2 regions of the Variovorax sp. F042 genome follow, and region 1 is predicted to be linked to the other one. Evidence: predicted binding sites of a transcription regulator. Region 1 holds the regulator's gene; the other holds the start of a gene.
What was found. The regulator sigma-54, encoded in region 1, starts transcription at its own class of promoters, with help from an activator protein. The targets are predictions, from matches to a motif close to TGGCANGNAANCTGCTTT.
Positions count from the first base shown of each region.

Region 1 (7,589 bases):
CGCGCATGCGCGCATCTGCTCGGTGCTGGCCGGCTGGGGCGGCGACGCGGCCACGCTGAAGGACGTCGACCTGTCGCCGCTCGAAAGCCCGGCCGCCCAGGCGCTGATGCTGCTGCTGGCCAAGTACCCGGCCATGCTGACGGCCGCGTCGAAGGACTTCGCTCCGCACGACGTCACGTTCTACCTGCGCGAGCTGGCCGCCAGCTACCACAGCTACTACGACGCCGAGCGCATCCTGGTCGACGACGAAAAGGTCAAGCTGGCCCGCCTGGCGCTGGTCGCCGCGACCGCGCAGGTGCTGCACAATGGCCTCGCGATTCTCGGCGTCAGTGCGCCGAGCAAGATGTGAACCTCCTCACCATGAAGAAGACAACCAGACAACGCGGCAACATCGTCATCGGCCTGATCATCGGGCTGGTGCTCGGCCTGGGCGTCGCGCTGGGCATCGCGGTCTACGTGACCAAGGTGCCGATCCCGTTCGTGACCAAGACGCAGCGCGGCGGCGCCGAGCAGGACGAGGCCGAGGCCCGCAAGAACCGCGACTGGGACCCGAACGCGCCGCTGGCCGGCAAGGCAGGCGCCGCCAAGCCGGCGCCCGCACCCACCGGCCCGGTCAACCCCGTCACCGGCGAGCCGGCCACCACCGCCGTGGCCCCTGCCACCGCCCCGCCCACGACCGCACCGCCGGTGCCCGTGGTGGTGGCGCCCAAGCCGCCGCGCCCTGCGCCGGTGCCGGCCGAAGCCAATGCCCTGCCGCCTTCGAACGATCCGCTGGGCGACCTGGCCCGGGCGCGCTCGGGCGGCGGCGCCAGCTCCGGCAGCACGACCACCGCGTCGGCCGCACCGAGCAGCAACAGCAATGCCGGCAGCAGTTCCGGCCCCGATCCGTTCATGTACTTCGTGCAGGCCGGCGCCTTCCGCACCACTGACGACGCCGAGGCGCAGCGCGCCAAGCTGTCGCTGATGGGCGTCGAGGCCAAGGTCACCGAGCGCGAGCAGGCGGGCCGCACCGTCTACCGCGTGCGCGCGGGCCCCTTCAACAAGAAGGACGACGCCGACCGCCTCAAGGAGCGGCTCGACGGCGGCGGCATGGATTCGGCGCTGGTTCGCGTGCAGCGCTGACCCGGCAGCCGACACAAATAGCCCCTAAGCTTCGCCGCGCGGCGTTTGCCGCCACCATCCACTGCCTCGGGCGCGCCGGATGAGGGGGAACTCCCCGCCGCGCGCCGGCTCAGTCTGCCGTAACAACTGGAGAGCTCTTTCAATGAAACGTCGTGACTTTTCGCTGGCCGCCACTTCGCTCGGGCTGCTGTCCCTGGCTGCCAACCCTGCCCACGCCCAGGCGCGTGCGCCCAAGGCCGGCACCGAATACCTGGTGCTCGACAAGCGCGTGCCGGTCGACGCGCCCGCCGGCAAGATCGAGGTGGTCGAGTTCTTCTCGTACAACTGCCCGCATTGCAACGACTTCGAGCCGGCGCTGGAAGCCTGGATCAAGACGGTGCCCAAGGAAGTCGCCTTCCGCCGCATCCCCGTGCCTTTCGTGGGCAACGACGTCGAAGCCAAGCAGCGCCTGTACTACGCGCTCGAAGCCATGGGCAAGGTCGACGAATATCAGCCGAAGGTGTTCAACGCGATCCACGCGCAGCGCCAGAACGTGAACGGCGACGCCAACATCATTGCCTGGGCCGCCGCGAACGGCCTGGACGGCGCCAAGTTCAAGGAAGTCTTCACCTCCTTCGGCGTGGCCAGCAAGGCCAAGCGCGCCTCGCAAATGACCGACGCCTACAAGGTGGCTGGCGTGCCGGCAATGGCCGTGGCCGGCCGCTGGTACGTGGACGGCGAAACCGCCGGCAACATGACCAAAGTGCTTCAGGTCGTGAACTATCTGATCGGCGAAGCGAAGAAGGGCTGACCCCCCAGGATCGCGGTCCGGCGGAGCCGGTTCCGCGGTGTTCCAGGAAGAAAGTCAAGCCCGCATCGGCGGGCTTTTTCATCTGTGCGTGCGGGGCTGACGCAATCAGCCGCATACAATGCCGAGCAAGTTTCGTGCCTCTATGACATTGCACTCTCACCCCACCACTACCTTCCTCCGTCGCATCGGCCGCCTGGCCGCCGGCGCGCTGTTGCTGGCCGGCCTTGCCTCGGGCGCACTGGCCGAAACCGCCGACCGCACCAAGCCGATGAACATCGAGTCGGACTCGATGCGCTACGACGACCTGAAGCAGACCAGCGTGTTCACCGGTAACGTGCTCGTTACGAAGGGCACGATCATCATCCGCGGCGCACGCATGGATGTACGCCAGGACCCCGAGGGCTACCAGTACGGCGTGGTCACGGCGGCACCGGGCAAGCGGGCCTACTACAAGCAGAAACGCAATGCGCCCGACGAGTGGATCGAGGGCGAGTCGGAAGTCATCGAGTACGACAGCCGCGCCGACAACGTCAAGTTCATCCGCAACGCCACCATGCGCCGCCTGCTTGGCGCTACGCCGAACGACGAGAGCCAGGGCGCGCTGATTGTCTACGACCAGAGCAACGACACCTACACGGTCAACGGTTCCACTGTGCCGCCGAACACCGCCGTCAACGCGTCCACCCCGGGCGGGCGCGTCAAGACCATCCTGACCCCCAAGGCCGCCACCGCACCGGCAGCCGGTGCCTCAGCTCCGGCCGGCGCGAAGGCGGCGCCGCCGGCGCCCACGCCCGCACCCGGCAAGGGCCTGCGCCAGAGCACCACGCTCAGTGACCAGGGAGAAACCCGCAAGTGATCGAAACCGCAGGAACGCAGGACGCCAACGGCGCACCGGGCAGCCGCCTGATCGCGCGCGGCCTGAAGAAGAGCTACGGCAGCCGCACGGTCGTGAAAGACGTCTCGCTCGACGTGCAGAAGGGCGAAGTCGTCGGGTTGCTCGGGCCGAACGGCGCGGGCAAGACCACCTCGTTCTACATGATCGTGGGGCTGGTGCGCGCCGACGCGGGCGACATCAGCATCGACGGCGAGCCCATCGCCCACATGCCGATCCATCGCCGCGCCCGCATGGGCCTGAGCTACCTGCCGCAGGAAGCCTCGATCTTCCGCAAGCTCACGGTCGAGGAAAACGTGCGCGCCGTGCTCGAGCTCCAGAGCGAGCCCGACGAGAACGGCAAGATGGCGCCGCTGTCGAAGCAGCACATGGACGAGCGCCTGGCCGAGCTGCTGGCCGACCTGCGCGTCGACCACCTGCGCGATTCGCCCGCGCTCGCGCTGTCGGGCGGCGAGCGCCGCCGCGTCGAAATTGCGCGTGCGCTGGCTACGCAGCCGCGCTTCATCCTGCTGGACGAGCCCTTCGCCGGCATCGACCCGATCGCGGTGATCGAGATCCAGCGGATCATCAGCTTCCTGAAAGAGCGCGGCATCGGCGTGCTCATCACCGACCACAACGTGCGTGAAACGCTGGGCATCTGCGATCACGCTTTCATCATCAGCGACGGGCATGTGCTGGCACAAGGCACACCCTCGGAGATCGTCGACAACGCCGAAGTACGCAGGGTGTACTTGGGCGAACACTTCCGCATGTAAGGGCGGGAGCGGTTCCCATGAAGCAAGGGCTATCCCTTCGCGTCTCGCAGCATCTGGCGTTGACGCCACAGCTGCAGCAGTCGATCAGGCTGCTTCAACTCTCCACGCTCGAACTGAGCCAGGAGGTGGAGCAGATGCTCGACGAGAACCCGTTCCTCGAGCGCACGGCTGAAGAAGCGGCGCGCGAGGAATTCGGGCTCGACACGGCCGATGCCCCGGTGCCGCGCGACGACGGCGGCGATAGCGGCGACGGCGAAAGCGACTTCGCTTCGCCCGCCGCCAGCGCGTCCACTGCTTCCACCGAAACCAGCACCACCACCACGGCCGACACCGACGGCCCCGCTGCCGAGATCACCGAGCGCGAGCCCGACTGGGAAGGCGACGGCACCGTCGACATGGCGCCCGACGACAGCGAATGGGGCAGCGATGCGCCCGCGCGCCAGAACAACCTCGGCGACGACGAACGTGCCGACGCCACCGAACTCGCGCGCAGCCAGGAGTCGCTGCAGTCCTTCCTGCACCGCCAGGCCCTGAGCCTGCGCCTGAACGAGAACGACAGCGCCGCGCTGCGCTTTCTCATCGAATCGCTCAACGACGACGGCTACCTGGAAGACTCGCTGCCCGCACTGGCCTCGGGCCTGGCCGGCGACGACAACGACCAGTTCGACGACCTCGTGCATCACTTTCAGGTGGCGCTCGGCCTGCTGCAAAGCCTGGAACCCGCCGGCGTCGGCGCTCGCGACCTCGGCGAATGCCTGGGCATCCAGCTGCGTGCCCTGGCCCGCGAGGACGAGACCGACGAGGAAGAGCTGGTCCGCAAGACCGCCATCGCCATCTGCAAGCAGCCAATGGAGCTGCTCGCGCGCCGCGACTTCAAGCGCCTGGCCACGCTCACCCGCAGCAACGAGGAGCTGGTGCGCTCGGCGCTGCAGATCATCGCGCGGCTCGAGCCCAAGCCGGGTCGGCGCTTCGTCGACGTCGAGCGCAACATCGTCATTCCCGACGTGATCGTCACCAAGACGGGCCGCGGCACCAATGTGAAGTTCCGCGTCATGCTGAACCCCGAGGTGATGCCGCGCCTGCGCGTGCACGACATCTATGCCGGCGCACTCAAGTCGCACAAGGGCGAAGGCAGCCAGGCGCTGTCGCAGCGGCTGCAGGAGGCGCGCTGGTTCATCAAGAACATCCAGCAGCGCTTCGACACCATCCTGCGCGTGAGCAACGCCATCGTCGAGCGGCAGAAGAGCTACTTCGTGCACGGCGAACTCGCGATGCGCCCGCTGGTGCTGCGCGAGATCGCCGACGAACTGGGCCTGCACGAATCGACCATCTCGCGCGTGACCACCGCCAAGTACATGGCCACGCCCTTCGGCACGGTCGAGCTCAAGTACTTCTTCGGCTCGGCGCTGGGCACCGAAACCGGCGGCAATGCGTCGAGCACCGCGGTGCGCGCGCTGATCAAGCAGTTCGTCAGCTCCGAGAGCATCAAGAAGCCGCTGTCGGACAGCCAGATCTCCGAGATGCTGAAAGAGCAGGGCATCGAGTGCGCGCGCCGCACCGTGGCCAAGTACCGCGAGGCGCTGCGCATCGCGCCCGCCAACCTGCGCAAGGCCCTGTAGAAAGCCACCGATGACCCGTCGCCTGCCGTCGCTTTCGCGTTGTGGGCATTGGGTTTTCGTCATGGCTGCGGTCTTGCTGTTCGCAGGCTGCGCCACATTGCCCGACGAGGCGCCGCGCCCGCCCACCAAGGCCATGGCCGTGTCAGCCGACACCGCGCTCGGCAAGATCGCGCTGGCCTCCCAGCCCGACCCCGACCTGAGCGGCTTTCGCCTCATGCCCGGCGGCGACTTCGCCTTCGACACCCGTATCCAGCTGGCCCGCCGCGCGCAGCTCACGCTCGACGTGCAGTACTACCAGATCGAGAACGACGAGACCGGCCGCTACCTGATGCGCACCCTGCGCGACGCCGCCCAGCGCGGCGTGCGCGTGCGGCTGCTGATGGACGACCTCTACACCTCCGGCGAAGACGAGCTGCTGCTCGGCCTGGCCGCCACGCCCAACGTGGAGCTGCGCCTGTTCAACCCGTTCCCGGCCGGGCGCGGCAGCCTGCTGAAGCGCTTCAGCGCGTCGCTCTTCGACTTCAGCCGCGTCAACCGCCGCATGCACAACAAGCTGTTCATTGCCGACGGCGCGATGGCGGTGGCGGGCGGGCGCAACATCGGCAACCAGTATTTCAGGCGCACGGCGGGGGAGAACTTCCTCGACCTCGACACCTTCGTCACCGGCGCGCTGATCCCGCGGCTGGGCAGCCTGTTCGACCAGTACTGGAACAGCATCTACGTGCGGCCGATCCAGTCGGTGGTGGCCAGCGACCTGTCGCGCGAGGAGCTGCAGAAGCGCTTCGACGTCGCCACCGGCCTCGACACCACGCCACCACCGCCGCCGCCCGCGCCCAACGACCTGCTTGGCTACAGCCCGATGGCGGAAGACCTGAACGCCGGCAAGCTCGGACTGATCTGGGCCACCGCAGAGGCCTACGCCGATTCGCCCGAGCGCGTGATCGGCAAGACCACGTCCTACGGCGGCGTGCCGCTGCTGGACGTCGACAGCGTGCGCTACAACGTGGTCGAGCAGATGCGCCGTGCGCGCTCCGAGGTGACCATCGTCTCGCCCTACCTCATTCCGGGCGCCTCGGGGCTGGAGGTGATGCGCGAGATCCGCGGCCGCAACGTGAAGATCAGCGTCGTCACCAATTCGCTGGCCGCCACCGACGAGCCGCTGGTGCACACCGCCTACCGCCGCTACCGGCCCGACATGCTCAAGCTCGGCGCCGACCTCTACGAACTGAGCTCCACGCGCACCCGGCGCAGCGTGCGGCTCGGCCTGTTCGGCACCTCGGTAGGCAGGCTGCATGCCAAGTCGGCGGTGATCGACCGGCGCATTCTTTTCGTCGGCTCGATGAATTTCGATCCGCGCTCGGAGACGCACAACACCGAGATCGGTCTCTTCATCCGCAGCCCCGAGATGGCGCAACAGGCGCTCAAGCTCATCGACGTGCTCAAGCAGCAGGGCGCCTACCGGCTGCGCTTTGCCGAGGGCAGCAACGAGTCGCGCATCGAATGGGTCAGCGACGACGCCGGCAAGCTCACCGTGCTGAGCGAGGAGCCCGACTCCGGCTTCTGGGACCGGACCATGCTCGAATTGCTGGCGCCGCTGACGCCGGAGAGCCTGTTGTAGCGTCGGCTCAGTTGCCGCGCACGGCCGACCAGATCAGCCGCAGGCCCAGCAGCCCCATCACGCCGCCGGCGGCCCGGTCGATCCAGACCTTGTAGCGCAGGTAGGTCGAGCGTGGCGCTGCCGAGGAAAGCGCCAGCGCCACGATGGCGTACCAGCCCGTCTCGATGCAGAAGATGACCGCCGGCACCGCCAGTGCGAGCACCAGCGGCACCTCGCGCGGCAGGAAGGCCGCGAAGATGCTGGCGTAGACCACGGCAGTCTTCGGGTTGCTGACCTGCGTGGCCAGGCCCAGCAGGAAGGTGCGGCCGCTGCGGCCCTGCTGGCGCGGCGACCCGTCCGTCTCTTGCGCCGCCACGGCCAGCGGCTGCCGCGCGCCGCTCCAGATGCGAAAGCCCAGGTAGACGAGGTAGGCGCCCCCCAGGCCCTTGATGGCCACGTACAGCGCCGGCACGGCCAGGAACGCCGCCTGCAGCCCGGCCAGCGCGGCGATCGCGAAGACCAGCCCGCCGGCACCCATGCCCAGCGCTGCGGCCAGTCCGTCGGTGCGCGAGGTCACGGCGGTGCGGGCCACCATCACGAAGCTGGGGCCGGGACTCATCGCGCCCACAGTCATGGCGCCGGCGATGCCGAGCAGCGAAAGGGTGGTGTCCATCATGGCCTTGCCTTCTCCGGTGTCACTGCACGTTGACCGCTTCGACCTGCACCAGCAGCTTCACCTTGTTCTCGAAGCCGAAGTTCAGCCCCCAGGTGATGCCCCAGTCGCTGCGCTCCACGGTCGTCTCGAAGTCGCCGC
Region 1 is NZ_JBVASX010000003.1:161,822-169,410, reverse strand. Features, by position in the region: gene argS (arginine--tRNA ligase) at 1-349, shown strand, start outside; gene ACZYSP_RS13635 (SPOR domain-containing protein) at 361-1,122, shown strand; gene ACZYSP_RS13630 (thiol:disulfide interchange protein DsbA/DsbL) at 1,265-1,912, shown strand; gene lptA (lipopolysaccharide transport periplasmic protein LptA) at 2,055-2,768, shown strand; gene lptB (LPS export ABC transporter ATP-binding protein) at 2,765-3,559, shown strand; gene rpoN (RNA polymerase factor sigma-54) at 3,577-5,178, shown strand; gene ACZYSP_RS13610 (phospholipase D family protein) at 5,189-6,796, shown strand; gene ACZYSP_RS13605 (LysE family translocator) at 6,804-7,451, opposite strand; gene ACZYSP_RS13600 (YceI family protein) at 7,471-7,589, opposite strand, start outside.

Region 2 (7,589 bases), on a different contig from region 1:
AGCGGGGCCGTGGCCAGGTCGGTGAGAGCACCGAAGGCGGGTGCTCCGAGGATCAGCGCCAGGGCGCCCATGCAGGCACGCCAGCGGCCGGCGATCGACCTGCGGCCGGGAAGGAACATATTCATAGGGCGACCATGGCTTGCGTGAAGGAGACGGTGTTGCGCGGCCCGCTCACCTTGACGGTGATGCGGTAATAGACCTGGGTACTGGACGTTTGGGTGCTGCCGGACTTCTTGCTTCCACCGGTGTTCACGGTCAGGGGTGAACTGCCACAACCGTTGGTGGATGACGCATCGCCTGTGCTGGCGCACATGCGCTGGATCAGATAGGCAGCGGTATTGCCCGAGCTGTCCTGGCTCAGCTGGATGGCGGTGTAACCCGCACTGGCCAATTGGGTCCACAGCTGCGACCAGGACTGCGTGCTGCCGGGATCGGTGCGCGTGGCGGCGTAGCCATGGCTCGCCTGGTCGCAGGCCAGCACGGAGGTTCCTGTCGAACAGGTGCTGGCGGTGCTGGAGCTGGTCTGTCCGCTGTTGTTCTCCAGCCAGGTCACCGCCGTCTCCACCGCCTGGTCGGCAGAGGTGGCAGCCGCCTGTTCGAAGGCCAGGTTGCCGGCGATGCTCGCCGAGCTGGAGACGGTGCGCATGAGGCCGATAGCGGCCATGCTCATGATCGCCAGCGCAATCAGGACGATGATCATGACGAAGCCACTCTGCCTGCGTTGCCTGCGCTGCGGGCTCAGCATGCGACGTCTCCGCTCTGGTAGGTGACCTGGTTGCCGTTCCAGATGATGTCGCGCAGCGGCACCGTGGTCTCGATGGTTTTGTAGCGGTAGTGCTTCCAGTCCGAGTTGGTGCTGAGGTCGATCGCCAGAGCGGTGGGCGTCACGGTGGTCAGCGTGCTGGTGGTGCTGGTGTTGGCGCTGCTGCCGGACCAGGTGGGTGCGGTGGTGGTGACCGAGTCCTTGTCGTATTGCTGGCTGCGCGCGACCACCGCGAGCCGCAGGCCAACCACCCGCAGCCAGCCACAGTAGCTGGACAGGCCCGAGGTATCGCTCGTGCTGCCGGGGGTGGTCTGGTCGTAGCTGTCGACCACGCCGTCCATCTTCGGCGTGCTCAGGTCGCTGGTGTCGCGGCCGTACTGGGCCCGCAGGCTGGCGACGTGGCTGGCCACCGGGACCCAGACGCTGCTGTTGAGCGTGGTGGTGTAGCTGGTGTTGCCGCAGTTGTAGGCCGCGTAGTCGCACACGGTGAGGTTGCCGTTGCGGATCGCATAGGCATGGATGACAGGGGCAGCCCCCAGGTTGTAGACGGCGGCCTCCGCTGACGCCAGGCCTGCGGTGCCGCTGGACACAGTCAGCACATAGCTCGCAATGGCAGTCACCTTGCCCAGAGTCATGGCGCATGAAGAGGTGCTGTCGCGCGTGGTCGAGGCGGCCATCACCCAGTCACCCGTGGCGAAGGACGACGGGGTGGTCACGGTGTAGCTGGTGGCGGTGCTGGTGCCCGCGAGAGCATCCCCCTCGGTGGGGCTGGCTGAACTGCCGCTGACGACCAGCAGCGTGTCGGTGCCGGTGTCGCCCGCGGGCACGAGCGAAGTGCCGGGATTGACCGTGACCGGGGCCAGCGACGACAGCGTGACGCTCTTGCTGTCGGAGGTCGTGGTGTACGTGAGACTGCAGCCCAGCAGCGTGTAGGCACTGATGCCCAGGCCGGCCTGGCTCAGTTCACGCGTCAGGATGTGGGTGGCCGTGGCGCCGTTGATTTCAGCGTCGCCGCTGGTGCTGGTCAGTCGCTGCTGTGTGCTTGTGGAGTACAGCAACTGCACAACGATCAGCACCGCCAGCATGCCGACCAGCAGGCCGACCATGAGTTCGATGATGCTGAAGCCGTGCTGGCTGCGAATGGGGCGTGGGACGGGCATGAAGGTTCTCACGGCTTCATCTGCGCCATGGCCACGTACTGGTGGGCGCTGCTGTCGCCTGGGCCCTTCCAGTAGATGGTGATGGTGGCCAGACTGCTGCTGACGGCCGAGCTGCCGCCGCCGGCTACCGTGCTGAAAGTGACGGTCGGCGGCAGGCTGCTGATGCCCGGCAGGTTCGATTTGTCGACGGTGGCCTTCCAGCTCGTGTAGCCCGTGCCGGCGGCCGTGCTCCCGTAGTTGGCCTGGAGGGTGGCCGCTGTGCGGTCGCTCATCCACATGCGGCTGATCAGGTCGCTGGCGAGCATGGCGGCGGTTGTACGGAATTCGGCACCGGTAGCGGTGCGCGCTGCGCTGGCATAGAGGCCGGTGATGCCCAGCAGGCCGATCGCGAAAATGAGCAGCGCGGCCATCACCTCGATGAGGGTGAAGCCGTCCGTGGCGGATGAAGGTGTTTGGCGGCGCGGCATGGTCAGCAGGTCATGGGGTCGGTGCTCCCGCTGCGCGCGGGGTCGCAGATGCGGGCATCACCGCCCGGCGAGACGATCACGTTCAGGCAGCGCACCGAGCCGCCGGAGGCGACGCAGGTGCTGCTGGCGCTGGTCAGCTGCACCGTCAGCGTGGCGACCGACGTGGTCGGGTTGCTCGTGGCCGACTGGCGGCCCAATGCATCGAAGCCTACGGTGCTGCGCGTTGCGGTAAGCACCAGATCCGAGCTCTTGCTGGATTCGATCGGGCTCTTGCTGATCAGGTAGGGCGTGCTGGTGGCGCTCGGGGCATTGCCGCAGGCGCCGGCCGGTGTCTGGGAGATGCCGGCGTTCACCACCCAGATCGCCACGCTGGTACTCAACGCGCAACTGGCGTCCAGTGAGCTGACGAACTGCAATCGCGTGCCGGTGTTGCGGCGGATGGCTTCCGCCCTGGCCGTCTGCAGATCGGAGCGCAGCGACTCGGCCGTGCTGCGCAGGCGGTTGTTGCGTGTCCAGTCACTGAACCCGGGTGTGGCCAGCAAAGTCAGGATCGCCAAGAGCGTGATAGCCACCATCAACTCGATCAAGCTGAACCCCGCCGACGAAGGCTGCCGCATGCGCATCAGCAACTCCCGCCCCTGGTTGTGATCCAGCAACTCGACGAGGTTGCGGTCCATCCGGACACGCCGGTGATGGTGGTAGTCCGCGTGCCGTCCTGGTCGATGGTGTAGACGAAGCCGGCCATGGTGGACGTGCCGGTGGCAGTGATGGTGTAGCTCGTGGACGAGCTGGGCGAGCAGGTGAGCGTGAAGTACTTCAGGTTGGTATTCGAGATGCTCACGCCGCATGCACTGGTGGACCCGGTGGCGTAGTAGCTCTTGGCATCCTGGAACCACTGCTCCATCTTTGCGTTGCTGGCAGAGAGATTGGAGGTCGCCTCCGGGATGCGGCCGCGCCGGACGTAGTCCGTGTAGGAGGGCAGGGCGAGGGACGCCAGGATCGCCACGATCGCCACGGTGACCATCACCTCGATCAAGGTGAAGCCGGGCGCTCGCGCACGGAGCTCTGGAGGCTTCTTCTGCAGCCGCGTCATGGTGGTTCTTCTCCTCGTGTACCGGAAGCAATCAGAAACTTCCTGGACGCCGAGTCGAACATGCAATTTGGGAGAAAGCTGGCTGATGCGTTGGGGTTTGTGTGCGCGTGGGTGCAGTGAATCCGACGTTTCTCCGACTTTGTTGCCCAGCATCACTGCTGTATCGGATCGACCGATGTTCAGGAGAAGTGATCGATGAAAAAGAAGATGTTGCTGCTGTCCCTTGGGATGGCGTGTCTGGTGGGATGTTCGGCCGCGGCTTGGGCTGCGTCGACGACCACGGAAAGCAGCAGTGCAAGCACCGGCAGCACTGGCGGCAACTCGGCTGTTGATGCTGCGTTGAAGACCTGCGCGGCCAGCGTGGCCAAGGATTCGAACGGCGGCCCCGACGAGACCGCGATGACCGCGTGCATGACCAAGGCAGGCTTCACCAAGCCCGCGCAGGACGGCGGCAGGCCACCACCCCCTGGCAGTGCATCCCGGAAATGACGGTACGGCAGCGGCTGCCTCGCAGCAGCCGACGCCGGAAGGCGACTGAGAGCGAGACGTTGCCGCATGTGCACGACGGCCTCGAGCCCGAGGGCGGCCCGGAGCTGAGGTCGGACGCCATCAGCCTCGAGGCCGCCATCGCGATGACCGGCATCAGCAAGCGCACGCTGTGGCGTCGCGTGTCCGACGGCACCATCGCCAAGCACAAGGAAGACGCACGGGGACGGGCGATGCTCGCCTTCGCGCAAATCGTTGGTCTGATCAAGCTTGAGCTGTCTGACGAAGACCTGCACATGATCGTGAAGGCCGACAGCGGTGATGCGAACTCGCAGGCCGATGTCGGCGGGATGTTCTTCGTCGCGGGCCACTTCGATGCGGCCGTCTACTGGTTCGACCTGGCGGCTGCGCAAGGCAATGCCGACGCAATGCAGTGGCTGGGCAACTGCCATGCATCGGGCCTGGGCGTACCGAAGGACGACAGCCTCGCCATCATGTGGATCGCCAAGGCGGCGTCGTTGGGGCATCCGGTGGCTTGCCAGCAGATTCAGGGCATGAGGGCGGGATGCGGCGAACCGTAGGCATGCGGTTGCCTGGTTTGATCGCATGTTCCGCTCTCATGCTTGTGGTGCTGGCAGGTTGTGGGGGCTCGCATGTGCCGGATGACGAGCAGGCCGACTTCGGCGCAAGCGTCGTGGCTCGCTACGTGATCGTCGCGCAGCAGAAATGCAATACAGCGGGAGTGCCTGATCTCTATGAATGCGCTGAAGCGCCATCATCGAAGACCGGCGAGCGAATGGCGGCGCGTGTGGCGCTCGATGTGTACCGGATTTTTCAGCGGAGCTGCTACGAGACGGCGGGCGCGGAAAAGTGCGAGGCGATGGTGGAGGCTGCGTACCTGAAGGCCAGTGCGCAAGAGACTCATCGTTCTGAAGCAAACGCAAAAAAGCCACCCGAGGGTGGCTGATGCAAGATTCGCTCGCGAATCAGCGGCAGGTCGCGGGGGCGTACTTGGCGAGCAGCGTGCCCGCGGTGGCCGACATGTTGGCGTTCGTTGCGGAGACGTTGGTGGCGCTGGTGCAGGCCCAGTCGATAGCGCCACTCACTCCCGTGGACAGAGCCGTAGCCAGCGTGACCGCCGTGCCTGCGCCGGCCGAGCGCACATAGGGCGAAAGGATGATCGTGTTGGCACCCGTCGCGACACCGGTCGCGGTCGCGTTGAACGTCACGGTGATGATGCCGCCGTCCGCGATCTGCACGCTGTTGACGAACTTGGAGTTCGCGCCGGTGTTGCTGTTTTGCGCATTCCACGTCGTCAGCACATTGGCCAGTTCCGTAGTGCTGGTGCCGTCAGTAGCCACCATGGTCTTCGCGCCCTGAGCGAGCCCGAGGCCTTCAGTCACACGCGCACGCACCGTGTAGTCCTGATAGGCCGGCAGCGCCACGGCAGCCAGAATGCCGATGATCGCCACGACGATCATCAACTCGATGAGGGTGAAACCCTTTTGCACGTTGCGTGCGAAGGAACGATGGTTCATTGTGAAACTCCTGCTGTTGAGAAAAGTGCGCCCGGAAAAACTCACCGGGACGAGCTTCTTTCTGCAGTCCGCATGCCACCCGTCCTGCGGTGGTTCATGCGTGTTTCGACAGGTGTTTCAGGAGGTAAAGGCGCGGACCCGTTCGTGCCGCTTCGTTATGACGCGCGGCGGCGCGTGCCATGGCATCTGAAGGGTGGTGTCATCGCGCGTATGCGCCGGCGTTGCTCAGTGCGCCGCAGACGCCAGCCGTTGCGCCTCGAGCGCCAGCGGCACGCGAACCTGCGCAACAAGCCCGTGCGAGCCGGATCTCAGCACGACATCGCCGCCATGCGCGCGCGCGATGGAGCGGCATACCGCCAGACCAAGGCCGCTGCCCGCAGCACGCGAGGACCGCGCCTGCGCGGTGCGATAGAACGGCTTGAACACCTGCTCGATTTCGTTTGCGGGCAGCCCCGGCCCACGGTCGCCGATCTCGACCACGGCGTCATGCCCATCGGTGAACAGCCGCACGCGTGCCAGGTGCCCGTACTTGACGGCGTTCTCGATCAGGTTGTCGAGCACGCGGCGCATGCCGATGGGGTCAACCTCCACCTGCGCGCTCTCGACGCGTCGCAGCTGCACGTTCTTGCCGACGAAGATGGCCTGCTCGACCACGTCCTCGACAAGGCTCGAGAGGTCCATGCGCTCTCGCGCGCTCACCACCGAGGCATCGCGGATGAAGCTGAGCACGGAGCCGATCATCAGCTCCATCTCCTGGACGTCTTCGAGCATGCCGGCGCGCACGTCGTCGGGCACGTCCTCGATGCGAAAGCGCAGCCGCGTGAGGGGCGTGCGCAGGTCGTGGCTGATGGCGCCGATCATCACCGTGCGGTCGTCGACGAAGCTGCGCAGCCGCGCCTGCATGCGGTTGAAGGCCTGTGCTGCGCGGCCGATCTCGGCGGGGCCCTCCAGTGCCAGCACCGGGGCTGCCGGGTCGCGGCCCAGCTGGTCGGCCGCGCGTGCGAAGCCGGCAATCGGCCGCACCAATCGGCGCGAGAACAGCCAGCCCGCAGGGGCGACGATTGCCGCGGCAATCAGGAACCACAACAGCACGCGGCGCTGCCACGCGTTCGGAAAAGACTCGGGCACCGGCTGCACGACCACCCAACTGCCTTCGGGCGTGTAGACCGCGGCGATGAAGTCGCCTTCGACGAACGGCGCGGGAGCGAGCCCGAAGAGGCCGCGCGCGGCGGGGCGCTCGTTCTCGGTGGTCGCAATGGGCGTCGTGATCGTCGTGTCGGTGTCTCTGGACGCACGGGGCGGTTCGGCGGGGGTGACGACGCGTGGCGGTGCGGCCGCAGTCGCCGGTGGCGTGCTGGCCGAGGACGGCCGCGTGGCGGGCTCGGCGCGCGGCGACTGCGCGGGAGGGGCTGCAACAGGCGCCTCAGCCCTGGCGGGGGCCTCGCGGCGTGGGTGGCTTTCGATGACCGGCGGCAAGGCTCGCATGGAGGGCCCTGACTGTATGGAAGGGGCTCCGGGCTGGCCTTGAGCGGGACCCGATGGCGGCGCCGTGGGCGAGAGGCCCGGTGGAGGGGCGGCACCGGGCGCGCCCGGCGCGGTCGTTGAGCCCGGCGCAGTCGCCGTGTTCGGTGCTGCCGGCCCGGGCGATGGTTGTGTGCCGACGGGGCCTGCGCCGCTACCAGGGGGCGCCGCTACCGTGCTGCCTGGAGGGTTTCCGGCCGCGGGCGTGGGGGCGGATGTACCGACTGGTGCATCCGGTGCAGTGGCCGGCGCGTTGCCCGGCGCGGAATTCGTTGTCGTGCCGCCAGGCGGCGGCGGTGGAGTGCCTGTGGTGTTCCCTCTCGGGCCCCTGTCAGTGCCGAAGCCGCCGCCCGAGGGACTCATCCCACCCGGAAACGCCATGCCTCCAGGTCCACCGGGTCCTCCCGGTCCGCCACCGCCACCCCCCGGCCCACCCCTCGCCTGGACCCGCAGAAAGCCGGCTCCGGCGAAGGTATCGGCGATGCGGCGCGGCACCGGCTGCGCTGCGTCATGCCCGTTCTCCGTCGCCGCGACAGGCCCCGTGGCGCCCGCGAATGGCAG
Region 2 is NZ_JBVASX010000007.1:240,528-248,116, reverse strand. Features, by position in the region: gene ACZYSP_RS22560 (pilus assembly protein) at 1-125, opposite strand, end outside; gene ACZYSP_RS22555 (pilus assembly PilX family protein) at 122-700, opposite strand; gene ACZYSP_RS22550 (PilW family protein) at 739-1,923, opposite strand; gene pilV (type IV pilus modification protein PilV) at 1,932-2,390, opposite strand; gene ACZYSP_RS22540 (GspH/FimT family pseudopilin) at 2,393-3,067, opposite strand; gene ACZYSP_RS22535 (type IV pilin protein) at 3,013-3,483, opposite strand; gene ACZYSP_RS22530 (hypothetical protein) at 3,663-3,896, opposite strand; gene ACZYSP_RS22525 (hypothetical protein) at 4,041-4,550, shown strand; gene ACZYSP_RS22520 (hypothetical protein) at 4,589-4,936, shown strand; gene ACZYSP_RS22515 (pilin) at 4,956-5,507, opposite strand; gene ACZYSP_RS22510 (ATP-binding protein) at 5,733-7,589, opposite strand, start outside.
Region 2: ACZYSP_RS22515 (pilin) is a predicted target of sigma-54. The motif match lies at 5,568-5,585, and genes of this name have one in related genera.